Regions from separate parts of the Azospirillum mesophilum genome, predicted to be linked through region 2. Evidence: riboswitches for the same ligand, from Rfam matches in the RefSeq annotation. Region 2 holds a riboswitch; each other region holds the start of a gene.
The links. A riboswitch is a leader RNA that binds a small molecule or an ion and turns the genes downstream of it on or off. The one in region 2 is predicted to bind thiamine pyrophosphate.
Positions count from the first base shown of each region.

Region 1: it holds a riboswitch for thiamine pyrophosphate, as region 2 does, so the genes downstream of both, thiC (phosphomethylpyrimidine synthase ThiC) here and thiO (glycine oxidase ThiO) in region 2, are expected to answer to the same signal.
Region 3: it holds a riboswitch for thiamine pyrophosphate, as region 2 does, so the genes downstream of both, ACSVC7_RS14620 (ABC transporter ATP-binding protein) here and thiO (glycine oxidase ThiO) in region 2, are expected to answer to the same signal.
Region 4: it holds a riboswitch for thiamine pyrophosphate, as region 2 does, so the genes downstream of both, ACSVC7_RS26840 (ABC transporter substrate-binding protein) here and thiO (glycine oxidase ThiO) in region 2, are expected to answer to the same signal.

Region 1 is NZ_JBPXMQ020000022.1:87,480-90,682, reverse strand. Features, by position in the region: gene ACSVC7_RS20680 (IclR family transcriptional regulator) at 1-798, shown strand, start outside; TPP riboswitch at 1,136-1,246, shown strand; gene thiC (phosphomethylpyrimidine synthase ThiC) at 1,342-3,159, shown strand; gene oxlT (oxalate/formate MFS antiporter) at 3,198-3,203, opposite strand, start outside.
Region 2 is NZ_JBPXMQ020000002.1:350,599-353,801, forward strand. Features, by position in the region: gene mgtE (magnesium transporter) at 50-1,489, shown strand; TPP riboswitch at 1,535-1,638, shown strand; gene thiO (glycine oxidase ThiO) at 1,630-2,796, shown strand; gene thiS (sulfur carrier protein ThiS) at 2,793-3,002, shown strand; gene ACSVC7_RS03830 (thiazole synthase) at 3,050-3,203, shown strand, end outside.
Region 3 is NZ_JBPXMQ020000013.1:97,720-100,922, forward strand. Features, by position in the region: gene ACSVC7_RS14610 (acetoin utilization protein AcuC) at 1-843, opposite strand, end outside; gene ACSVC7_RS14615 (DUF1194 domain-containing protein) at 1,056-1,784, shown strand; TPP riboswitch at 1,822-1,929, shown strand; gene ACSVC7_RS14620 (ABC transporter ATP-binding protein) at 1,923-2,684, shown strand; gene ACSVC7_RS14625 (ABC transporter permease) at 2,681-3,203, shown strand, end outside.
Region 4 is NZ_JBPXMQ020000042.1:5,879-9,081, forward strand. Features, by position in the region: gene ACSVC7_RS26835 (branched-chain amino acid ABC transporter permease) at 1-765, opposite strand, end outside; gene ACSVC7_RS26840 (ABC transporter substrate-binding protein) at 890-2,011, opposite strand; TPP riboswitch at 2,071-2,168, opposite strand; gene ACSVC7_RS26845 (methyl-accepting chemotaxis protein) at 2,388-3,203, shown strand, end outside.

The DNA of each region.
Region 1 (3,203 bases), on a different contig from region 2:
AGCGGCCCGGAGACGGCCGATCGCGCGGCGAAGGGAAACCTCGTCCAATCGCTGTCGCGCGCCCTGAACATCCTGACCATTCTCGGCCAGTCGGACGGCCCGATGAGCCTCACCGCCGTGGCGGAAGCGGCGGATCTGTCGCCCTCCACCACGCACCGGCTGCTGACCACCCTGCAGGAGGAGCGCTACGTCCGCTTCGACCAGGGCAAGCGCGGCTGGGCCGTGGGGGTGCAGGCCTATATGACCGGCTCCGGCTTCCTGAAGACGCGCAGCCTCCTCGACGTCGCCCGGCCGCGCATGCGCCGGCTGATGGAGGAAACCAGCGAGGTCGTGAACCTCGCGGTGGAGGAGAACGGGGAGGCCATCTACCTGCACCGCATCGGCGGCGCCCGCGTCGCCCAGGCGGCGCTGCCGGTCACGGAACGCACGCTGCTGCACTGCTCCGCCGTCGGCAAGGCGCTGCTGGCGGGCATGCCGGACGCCCGCATCCAGACGATCCTGAACCAGCGCGGCATGCGCCAGTTCACCCGCACCACCGTGTCCTCCCTGCCGGAACTGCACCGTGAACTGACGCTGACGCGCAATCGCGGCTACGCCGTCGATCAGGAGGAGCGGGTGAACGGCATGCACTGTGTCGCCGCCCCCATCTACGACGAGAACGCCCACGTCATCGGAGCCCTGTCGCTGTCGAGCACGTCTCGCCGCATCGACAACGCCCGCGTGACGGCCTTCGGCGAAATGGTGAAACGCACAGCCGCCGCGGTCACCGCGGAGATTGGAGGTCGCGTGCCGGTTTGAGCGGCGAACGCTTTGATTGTCAGTTCACGTAGTGCTCCCAGAAAATGAACTGACCGCGTCGGCAACGGCGCGGTCTTTTTTTACTTCAATGTTTGCTTTTCCGCAGCGTGGAAAACCACCGTTGATGCTTTGCGTTCCCGGATATGTTTGGGCAATATTGGAGATGCAAAGGGTGCTTCACCCTCTGTAACGGGCGGGTTGTTGCTTCGCATTTTTTGCGAACCTCTCGGATACTGGCCGTGCTGGCGACAGCACGGCCAATTTTTTTGGTTTGCGGGCCGAACATACCCACATTCAAACTGTCGTTGACAGCGCCCTGCGCCGACCGTAAGCATGGCGATGTTCCAAGGGGAGCCCCCGATACGGGGCTGAGATGACGCCGTAGAGCGCGAACCCTTTGAACCTGATCCGGGTCGTACCGGCGTAGGGACAGGAACAAGCGGACCGTCGGAATCACACGCCCGAAAAAGGCGGATGGACGGGTCCGTTCTGCCGCTCCGTCACACCCGGATCTCCACGATCGGAATGCGATGGAGATCCAAGATGCCCGACACTCTTTCCCTCGACAATTTCACCGTCACGACCGGCCCGCTGCCGTCGTCGCGCAAGGTCCATCTCCCCGGCGAGCGGACGCCCGACCTGCGCGTCGCCATGCGCGAGATCGACGTGGGCGGCGGCGAGGCGCCGGTGCGCGTCTACGACACCTCCGGTCCCTACAGCGACCCGGCGGTCGCCATCGACATCCGCCGCGGCCTGCCGGAGCTGCGTCGCGCCTGGATTGAGGCGCGCGGCGATGTGGAGGCCTATGACGGCCGCGCGATCCGTCCGGAGGACGACGGGCTGCGCGTGGGCGAGGCGCGCGCCGTCCCGGTGTTCGACCGCGCCGGCCGCCGGCCGCTGCGCGCCAAGCCGGGCAAAACGGTCACGCAGATGGCCTACGCCCGCGCCGGCATCGTCACGCCGGAGATGGAATACATCGCCGTGCGCGAGAACCTGGGCCGCCAGCGCCTCGCGGAAGCCGCTGCCCGCGACGGCGAGAGCTTCGGCGCGTCCATCCCCGATCATGTGACCCCGGAGTTCGTGCGCGACGAGGTGGCGCGCGGGCGAGCCATCATCCCGGCCAACATCAACCACCCGGAAGCGGAGCCGATGATCATCGGCCGCAACTTCCTCACCAAGATCAACGCGAACATCGGCAACTCCGCCGTCGCGTCCTCGGTGGGGGAGGAGGTGGACAAGATGGTCTGGTCCATCCGCTGGGGTGCGGACACCGTCATGGACCTGTCCACCGGCCGCAACATCCACACGACCCGTGAATGGATCCTGCGCAACAGCCCCGTGCCCATCGGGACCGTGCCGATCTACCAGGCGCTGGAGAAGGTCAACGGCAAGGCCGAGGACCTGACCTGGGAGATCTTCCGCGACACGCTGATCGAACAGGCGGAGCAGGGCGTCGACTACTTCACGATCCACGCCGGCATCCGCTTGGCGCACATCCCGCTGACCGCGAAGCGCACCACAGGCATCGTGTCGCGCGGCGGCTCCATCATGGCGAAATGGTGCCTCGCCCACCACCGCGAGAGCTTCCTCTACGAGCGGTTCGAGGAGATCTGCGAGATCATGAAGGCGTACGACGTCGCCTTCTCGCTGGGCGACGGGCTGCGCCCCGGCTCCATCGCCGATGCCAACGATGCCGCGCAGTTCGCGGAGCTGGAGACGCTGGGCGAACTGACCAAGATCGCCTGGAAGCACGATGTGCAGGTGATGATCGAAGGCCCCGGCCATGTGCCCATGCACAAGATCAAGGCCAACGTGGACAAGCAGCTGGCGCTGTGCGCGGAAGCGCCCTTCTACACGCTTGGGCCGCTGACCACCGACATCGCGCCGGGCTACGACCACATCACCAGCGCCATTGGTGCCGCGATGATCGGCTGGTTCGGCACGGCGATGCTCTGCTACGTCACCCCGAAGGAGCATCTGGGCCTGCCGGACCGCGACGACGTGAAGGTGGGCGTGGTGACCTACAAGATCGCCGCCCACGCCGCCGACCTCGCCAAGGGCCATCCGGGAGCCCAGGAACGCGACGACGCCTTGTCGCGGGCGCGGTTCGAGTTCCGCTGGCGCGACCAGTTCCACCTGTCGCTCGACCCCGAGACGGCGGAGCGCTTCCACGACCAGACCCTGCCGGCCGACGGCGCGAAGGTCGCCCATTTCTGCTCGATGTGCGGGCCGAAATTCTGCTCGATGAAGATCACGCAGGAGGTGCGGGACTACGCCAACTCCGGCATGGCGCAGATGTCCGAAAGCTTCCGCAAGGGCGGGAGCGAAATCTACCTGCCGGACGGGCAGGCGGCGGACTGAAACGGGAAGCCCTCTCCCCACCGGGAGAGGGCTCTCTCTCACTC
Region 2 (3,203 bases):
GGACCATGCCGTCACGCCGCGTCGCCATCGTTAAGGGAGGGTGTCCGCCATGCACGCCGACCCCCAGGAACCGAACCGCATCCCCGACGATGAGCCGAAGACGGCGGAACGCCCCCACCAGCTGCGGGAGGAGGGCGAGGAGGAACGCCGCTACGGCGTCGAGCCGGAGTTCGTGGAGACAATCGTCGCCCGCCTTCATGGGGACGGGCGTGAGGGGCTGCGCGCCGAGATCGAGACGCTGCACCCCGCCGATGTCGCGGACCTGATCGAACAGCTCGGCCACGACGAGCGCGAGGCGCTGATCGAGGTGCTGCGCCCCGACTTCGACGGCGAGGTGCTGAGCTACCTGAACGCCGACCTGCGCGAAGAGATCGTCGAGCTGTTCGAGCCGAAGGAACTGGCCGCCGCCGTCGCCGACCTGGACACCGACGACGCGGTCGACGTCATCGAGGATCTGGACGAGGAAACCCGGCGGGAGGTTCTGGAGAATCTGCCGGCGGAGGACCGCGCGCTCGTCCAGGAAAACCTGACCTACGACGAATACACCGCCGGCCGCCTGATGCAGCGCGACTTGGTGGCGGTGCCGCAGTTCTGGACGGTGGGCAAGACCATCGACTATGTCCGCGCCGCGTCGGAGGATCTGCCGGAGGACTTTTACGACATCTTCGTCGTCGATCCGATGCACCGGGTCGTCGGCTCGGTGCCGCTGTCCCGCCTGCTGCGGCAGAAGCGGTCCGTCCGCATCGCTGACATCGTGACGGAGGAGGTGGACACCATCCCCGCCACCATGGACCAGGAGGAGGTGGCGAACCTCTTCCGCCAGTACGCGCTGGTCTCCGCCCCCGTGGTGGACGCGGGCGGGCGGCTGATCGGCGTCATCACCGTGGACGACGTGGTCCACATCATCGACGAGGAGGCGGAGGACGACATCCGCAAGCTGGGCGGCGTCGGCGACACCGGCGTGTTCAGCGGTATCGGCGACATCGCCCGATCGCGGGTCTGGTGGCTGGCCGTCAATCTGTTCACCGCCTTCGTCGCGGCCGGCGTGATCTCCCTGTTCGAGGGTACGATCTCCCAGATCGTGGCGCTGGCCGTGCTGATGCCCATTGTCGCCTCCATGGGCGGCAACGCCGGAACGCAGACCCTGACCGTGGTGGTCCGGGCGCTGGCGACGCGCGAGCTGTCCTCCTCCAACGCGCTCCGCGTGGTGGGGAAGGAGGTGCTGGTCGGCCTCATCAACGGCATCGTCTTCGCCATGCTGGTCGGGCTGATCGCCTGGGTCTGGTACACGCCCATGATCGGGCTGGTGATCGCCTGCGCGATGATCATTAACCTGTTCGTTGCCGGCCTGTTTGGCGTGCTGATCCCGCTGGGGCTGGACAAGCTGGGGGTCGATCCGGCGGTGGCGAGCGTGGTGTTCCTGACCACCGTCACCGACGTGGTCGGCTTCTTCGCCTTTCTGGGGCTTGCGGCTGCGATGCTGCTGTAGGTTGCTTTTTGGGGTTGCCAAGAAGCGGGGCTTTGCGGATTATCCGGACATTGGCTGGGGTGCCGTGCGGGATGCGCTCGCGCGGCTGAGATCACACCCATCGAACCTGTCTGGATAATGCCAGCGAAGGGAGCCGCCGCATGGTCACTGCGCCCTCGTTCCGTCCTTCGTCTACCAATCCGTCCGTTGCCATCCTCGGCGCCGGGGTCATCGGCCTGTCCATCGCGTGGCGGCTCGCCGCCGCCGGCTGCCGGGTCGAGGTCTTCGACCGGGGCGCCGTCGGGCGCGGGGCCAGCCACGCCGCCGGCGGCATGCTCGCCGCCTGCGTGGAGACCGAACCGGGCGAGGAAAGCCTGCTGCCCCTGACCCGCGCTTCCCAGGCGCTGTGGCCCGCCTTCGCGGCGGAGCTGGAGGCCGCCTCGGGCCTTCCCGTCGACCTGCGCACCGAAGGCACCATGGTCATCGCCCTCAACGCCGATGACGCCGCCAAGGTGCGCGTCCTGCACCAGTTCCAGCATGGCCTCGGCCTGCCGGTGGAGTGGCTGACCGGGGCGGAGGTCCGCCGCCGCGAGCCCTATCTGCAGCCCGGCGTGGCCGGCGCCCTGTTCTGCGCGGGCGACCATCAGGTGGACAACCGCAAGCTCGCCAGCGCCCTGCACGCCGCCGTGCTGTGCGCGGGCGGCGTGGTGCACGAACACACCGAGGTCACCCGCATCGAGGTGCGGAATGGCCGCGTCGCCGGCCTTCGCGTCGGCGACCGGCTGGTCGAGGCCGACCGGGTCGTCCTGGCCGCCGGGGCCTGGGCCGGCGGCATCGAGGGGCTTCCCCCGGCCGCCCGACCGCCGGTCCGCCCGGTCAAGGGCCAGATGATCTGCGTCCGCATGGACGAACGCTTGCCGCTGCTGCGCCATGTGGTGTGGACGCCCGGCACCTATCTGATCCCGCGCCTGGATGGCCGCCTGCTGATCGGCGCGACGACGGAGGAACGCGGCTTCGACGACCGCCTGACGGCGGGCGGCCAGTTCGCCCTGCTGGAGGGCGCGTGGCGCGCCCTGCCGGGCATCGCCGAACTGCCCATCGAGGAAAGCTGGGCCGGCTTCCGTCCGGGCAGCCGCGACGACGCCCCGATCCTCGGCCTCTCGGCGGTCGAGGGGCTGATCCTGGCGACCGGCCACCACCGCAACGGCATTCTGCTGACCCCGGTGACCGCCGATTCGATCGCCCGCCTGATCCTGACCGGCGAAGCCGACCCGGTGATCCAGCCCTTCGCCATCGACCGCTTCCAGCCGAAGGGAGCCGCCGCATGAGCGCCTTCATCCGTGTAAACGGCCGGGACGAAGCGCTGGCCGCCGACACCGTCGCGGCTCTTATGGCGGGGCGTGGCATTGCTCCGGGCACGTCCGGCGTCGCCGTGGCCTTGAACGGCGCCGTCGTCCCCTCCCGCCGCTGGCCGGAAACCCCGCTCGCCCCCGGAGACACCGTCGAGATCATCCGCCCCGTCCAGGGCGGGTGAGCCCCATAGTCCTTCTCCCCAAGGGGGAGAGGGGACAGAGGACCCCCATGCAAGACGACACCCTGACCATTGCCGGCCGCAGCTTCCGCTCGCGGCTGTTCCTGGGCACCGCCGGCTATCCGAACCAGCAGGTCATGCTGGACGCGTTGGCCGCCAGCGGCACCGAACTCGCCACCGTCGCCATCCGGCGCATCAGCCTGG
Region 3 (3,203 bases), on a different contig from region 2:
CGCGCGCACGGCGCTCCACAGCGCTCCGTTGGACAGCTCCAGGCGGCTCAGCGGATCCTCGGACAGGGCGTCGGCCCCGGTCTGGACCACGACCACCTGCGGCCGGAACGCCCGGCCCAGCGGCAGGATGGCGTTCGCCATCAGGTAGGCCATTTCGGTGTCGTTGAAGCCCTGCGGCATCGGCAGGTTGCGCGCCATGCCGCCCGCCCGGTCCTCCGCCTTGCCGGTGAAGGGCCAGCGCCCGTCTTCGTGAACCGACAGGGTCAGTACGCGGTCGTCGTGGGCGAAGGCCTCCTCCACCCCGTCACCGTGATGGGCGTCCAGGTCCACGTAGTAGACACGCTCGAACCCGGCGTCGAGCAGAGCCAGGATGCCCAGCACCGGCGCGTTGATGTAGCAGAAGCCGCTGGCCCGGCCCGGACGGGCGTGGTGCGTGCCGCTGGCCGGGCTGTAGACGATTCCCGATTCCCGCCCGGCCAGCAGCTGTGCGCCGAGGATCGCCGCCCCCGCGCTGATCGCCGGGCGCCGATACATCTCCGGGAACACCGGATTTTCCAGCTTGCCGAGGTTGTAGCGCTCCCCCGTCTCCGCATCGACGCGCTGCGCCTGCTCGGCCCGTTGCAGGGCCGAGATGTAGTCGGGCGTGTGGAAGCGCGCCAGCTCGTCCGGCGTGGCCTGCGGACTGTCGAGATAGACGTCGTCCGGCAGCCAGCCCATGGCGCGGCTGAGGTCCATGGCGGTGGAGACGCGCGGGATGGCGAGCGGATGCTTCGGGCCGTAGCTGGAGCCCCGGTAGATCTCGCTGCCGATGAACAGGGGACGTGGTGAAGAGTTGTTGGACATGCGCAGGAGAGGTGGCGCGGCTAAGCAGATTTGTCCAGATCGGGCCACAGGCCCGGCCTGGACAAATCTGCGGACTCTATGGTTTTGCAGGATTTCCGAGCCCGCCCATGTGGGCGGAGTTCGGAAATCCTGCTTAGGCCATTCCGTCAACGCCCCCTTGCCGCGGTCCCGATCCGAACTCTCTTGTTTTGGAAACGCGCGGAGGGGGCGGCATGTTCGGGTACCGGCGTTGGGCGGGCATGATCGTGCTGATTCTGGCGGCGACCGCGGCCCGCGCCGAGGTGCCGGTCGATCTGGAACTGGTGCTGGCGGTGGACGTCTCCGGCAGCGTCGATCCGGAAGAAGCGCGGCTGCAACGGGACGGCTATGTCCAGGCCCTGACCAACCCCAAGGTCCAGGCGGCGATCCACGGCGGGCCGCTCGGCCGGATCGCGGTGATCTATGTGGAGTGGGCCGGCGACACGTTCCAAAGGATCGTCGTGCCTTGGACCCTTGTTGGCGATCCGGCGAGCGTCGATGCCCTCGCGTCCTCCGTCGCCGAATCGCCCATCGCGTCGGCGCAGTGGACCTCGATCAGCGGGGCCATCGACTATTGCGCCCGCCTCTTCGACGACAACGGATTCGAGGGCGCCCGGCGGGTCATCGACGTGTCCGGCGACGGGGTGAACAACCGGGGACGCCCGGTGGAATGGGCGCGGGACCAGGCGGTGTCCGCCGGGATCACCATCAACGGGTTGCCGATCCTGAACGACCGGCCGAACCCCTGGGGTGGGGCGGCGCCCATCGACCTTGACGGTTATTACCGCGACCATGTGATCGGCGGCCCCGGCGCCTTCCTGGTGCCCGCGATCAACTTCGAATCCTTCGCCGACGCCATCCTCAGCAAGCTGCTTCTGGAGATATCCGGGAGAACGCCGGATGTTGACGTGGCGGGGCGCTGACGCTTGCTCGCATCTCACCGACTTGTCATAGTCGCCAAACATCACTGGGGGGAGCCGATCGTCGGCTGAGAGGTCCCGAAACGGGGACGACCCCTGGAACCTGATCCGGATCATGCCGGCGAAGGGATCAGTGAGCCCATGAACGCACCCGTCCGTCCCGAAACGCTGCACCCGCCCCTGTCCGTGACCGTCACCGGCGCGCGGCTGACCTATGGCGGGACGGCGCTGTTCTCGGACCTCGCCCTCACCGTCGAGGCCGGCGTCACCACATGCCTGCTGGGGCCGAGCGGCGTCGGCAAGACCACGCTGCTGCGCATGGTCGCCGGCCTCGCCGACCCGGAGCCGCCGACTGCGATCACCGCCGGCGACGGGCAGCCCCTGCGCGGCCGCATCGCCTACATGGCGCAGCAGGACCTGCTCCTTCCCTGGCTGCCGGTGCTCGACAACGTTCTGCTGGGTGCCCGCCTGCGGCACGAGCGCCGCGCGCCGGGGGTGGTCGAGCGCGCCCGCGCGCTGCTCGATCAGGTGGGGCTCGGCGGGCGGGAACAGGACCGGCCCGCCACGCTGTCCGGCGGGCAACGGCAGCGCGTCGCCATCGCCCGCACCCTGATGGAAGACCGCCCGCTGGTCGTGATGGACGAGCCCTTCTCCGCGCTCGACGCCCTGACACGCCTGCGCTTGCAGGACCTGGCAGCGAAGGCCCTGGCCGGGCGAACGGTGCTGATGGTGACGCACGATCCGCTGGAAGCGCTCCGCCTCGGCCACCGCATCCACGTCATGACCGGCCGGCCGGCGACCATCGGCCCGGCGCTGGAGCCTCCCGGCCTGCCGCCCCGCCCCGTCGATGACCCGGCCTTGCTGGCGATGCAGGCGGAACTGCTGCGGAGGCTGGCGGGATGAGGCTCCTGCGCGCCCTCGTTACCGTCGCGGTGCTGCTCGGCCTTTGGCAAGCCCTTGTCATCACCACCGGCGTGCCCCGCTACATCCTCCCCGGACCGCTCGCCGTGGCGGACGCGCTGCAACGGCAGGCTCCCCTGCTGGTCCAGCATGGCGCGACGACGCTGGCCGAGATCCTGCTGGGGCTCGTGCTCGGCGTGCTGCTCGGCGCCGTCAGCGCCTTCATCCTGGCGAGCGTCCAGACCGCGCGGCGCTGGCTGATGCCGCTGCTGGTCGTCAGCCAGGCGATCCCGGTCTTCGCGCTGGCGCCGCTGCTCGTGCTGTGGCTCGGCTACGGCATGGCGTCGAAGGTCGCCATGGCGGTGCTGGTCATCTTCTTTCCCGTCACCACGACCCTGTTCGACGGTCTGCGCCGGACGGAGCCGGGCTGGCTGGACTTGGCCCAGACCATGGGCGCCTCGCGCTGGTCGGTGCTGTGGCACGTCCGGTTGCCGGCGGCCCTGCCCGCCTTCGGATCCGGCC
Region 4 (3,203 bases), on a different contig from region 2:
CGACGACACCCCCACCTCGAACAGCGCGATCAGCAGCGCGCCGACCACGGCGCCCGGCACCGATCCCCAGCCGCCGATGGTCACGGCGATGTAGGCCTTCAGGATCAGGTCGCCGCCCGCCGTCGGCGTGACGAAATAGCGGTTGGCGAGCAGCAGCCCCGCCGCCCCGGCGTAGGCCGTGCCCAGCGCGAAGGTCACCAGGACCATCGCGGTCACCGGGACGCCGCAAGCGCGCGCCATCTCCGGGTCCTGCGCCGTGGCGCGCAGCCGGCGGCCGAGTTGAGTCCGCCCGAACACCCACTGCTGCGCCCCGATCAGCAGCGCCGCCACGGCGATAATGGCCAGCGACTGCTCCGCCACCACCAGCCCGCCGATTTGGACCGTCCCACCGGAGAACAGCGGCGCCGCCGCGCGCGGCTCCGGTCCGAACAGCACCGACGCCCCGTTCTGCAAAATAATCCCGGCGGCGATGGTGCTGATGAAGACCGTCACCGGCGGCCGCCCCCGCAAGGGCAGATAGGCCGCGAACGCCAGCACAAGCCCCAGCGCCGCCATAAGAAGGAGCACCACCGGCAGAAGCGCGATCCCCGGCACGGGCAGGTAAGGCGCCAGCGCGACCGCCAGCATCCCACCTGCCATCACAAGGTCCCCCTGCGCGAAGTTCACCGCCGACGTGGCGTTCAGCACCAGCACGAAGCCCAACGCGACCAGCGCGTAGGCGGCGCCGAGGGCAATCCCGTTGACGAGGAGTTGCAGGGTGATCAAGGCCTTTGCCCCCTCCCCGACCCTCCCCCGCTCACGCGGGAGAAGGAGCCTGGGCACGCGCTCAAATTCCCTCCACCGCGACGCGGGGGAGGGTTAGGGAGGGGGCAAAAGCCTCCCCTCGGCCTCACTTCACCACACCCGTCACGTTGTCGTACCGCTTGACGATCGCCGGCACGCGCGAGGCGCCGTCGTAGCAGACGATCACCGCCGAATGGGCCATGTTGCCCTTGCCGTCCGACCGGTAGGTCATCGCCAGCCCCCGGTAAGTCCCCTCCGACAGCGCCTTGCGCACCTCCTCCGTCGTCCGGGCGCCGGCCTTGACGGCCTCCAGCACCATGCGGGTGCCGTCATACTGGCCGAGCGCGAAGGCGTCGGGCTCCGCGTTGAAGGCGCTGCGGTAGGCGGCGGTGAAGGTCTCCACCTCCGGGCTCCCGCCGGAGATGGGCGAGGCGGCGGTCTCCGCGCACACGCCCTTCAGTTCGGCGGGCTCCAGCAGGGCCGCGGTGCTCGGCTGGTGCATGGCGGAGCCGGCGACGATGGGAATGTCCACGCCGTTCGCGGCGGCCTGACGGATGAACAGCGCGGTCGGGCCGGAATGCAGGTGCAGGACCAGCACGTCCGGCTTGGCGGCCAGCGCCTTGGTCAGCACCGGCAGCAGATCCTTGGCGGCAGGGTCCACCCCCTCCTCGAACACCGGCGCGACGCCGAGGGCCTTGAACGCCTCGATCAGGTGCGCCTTGCCGCTCTGCCCGTAGGCGGTGGTCTGGTAGATCAGCGCCGGGCGCTTGCGGCCCAGTTCCTCCACCACATAGCGGGCGTGCGCCGCCTTGGTCACGGCGTCGCCGGGGAAGAATCGGAAGACCCAGGGGTTGCCCTGCTCGGTGATGCTGGCCGTGCCGGAGACGGTGATCAGCGGCAGCTTGTAGTCGGCGGCCAGCGGCAGCATCGCCAGCATCTGCGTGCCGAGCATGCTCGCCACCACCGCCGTGACCGGGCCGCCGGCCGCCCGCTCCAGCGCCGTGACGGCGGCCTCCGGCGAGGTTCCGGTGTCGATCACCTCCGACTGGACGGTCACACCGGCCGGCGCCTGCTTCAGCGCCAGCACCGCCCCGTTGCGCTGGCTGGTCCCTTCCAGCGACAGGAACCCGGTCAGCGGCACCAGAACCGGCACCGACGCGGTCTCCGCCCGAACGGTTCCCGTCGCCGTGATCGCCAGACCCAGAATGATTGGAAGCAGCCGCCGCATGGATGTGTCTCCTCCTGGCCGGCGGGGAGCCGTGCGAGGGCGGGAGCCTTTGGGGGCGGTGCCTCGAACGGTCGGCTCCCTTCGCTGGCATGACCCAGATCAGGTTCGATGGGTGTTGTCTCAGCCCGCGTCGCAGCGGGCACCCCAGCCGTAGGCCCGCACAGTGTCGCCCCGCCCTGCCCCTGTCAAGAAACGCCAACTCAAGAAACCGCAACGCGCGGCCCAGGCGCGGAAAGGCAACAATCCATCCTGCGGCAATTGGTCGCCCGCATAGGTCGTGAAAGTTTTCACCAACGTCCGGGATGCAAATCGCTGAACTTTGGTTTACCAATTGGACGAGACAGAACAACCGCTTCGTCGCCAAAGAGGACGCCTGATGCATCCCACCGCAGCCGCTGCGCCAACTCCGCAGTCCGAGGCGACGGAGCTGGACCGCGAACTTTGGCGGATCGACGCGCGCACGGAAGAGATGCTGCGTAGCCTGGGACCGGCGCTCGGCCCCGTCCTCGACGCGTCGATTACCTCCTTTTACCAATTCATGGCCGGCCAGCCGGGCACCGCGGCCCTGCTGTCCGATCCCGAGCGCATTGCCGCCATCCAGCGCCTTCACCGCGCGCAGTGGGACGCCTTCTTCGCCGCCAACTTCGATTCCGCCTATCTGGAGCGCGTCCGCAGGCTGGGCCGCACGCACCAGAAGGTCGGGCTGGATCCGAAATTCTACATGGCCGGCTACTCCATGCTGCTGGAGCGCATGGCCGCCCATGTGATCCGCGCGCACCGTTTCGACCGCAACCGCGCGGCGGCGGAGGTCGGCGTGCTGATCCGCGGCGTGCTGATGGAGGCGGAGCTGGCGCTGTCCGTCTACCACCACGCCGCCACCAGCTCCGACATGACGGCGGAAATGGAGGAGTTCGCGGAGGGCTTCGAGCGCGAGCTGAGCGAGGCCGTGGATCTCGTCCGTCACAACGCCGCCAGCATGGAGGGCGCCGCCGACGAGGTGCTGGGTGCGGCCAACAAGGTGGCGACGGAGGGCGAGCACGTCACCGAGGCGTCCGAACAGACCAACATGAACGCCCGCCTGATCGCCCTGGCCGCGCGCGGACTGTCGGAATCCTTCGCGGACATCACCGCCAAGGTGGAGCACGCGACCGAAAGCTCCCGCGGGGCCTCCGACCGCTCGCAGGAGGCGCAA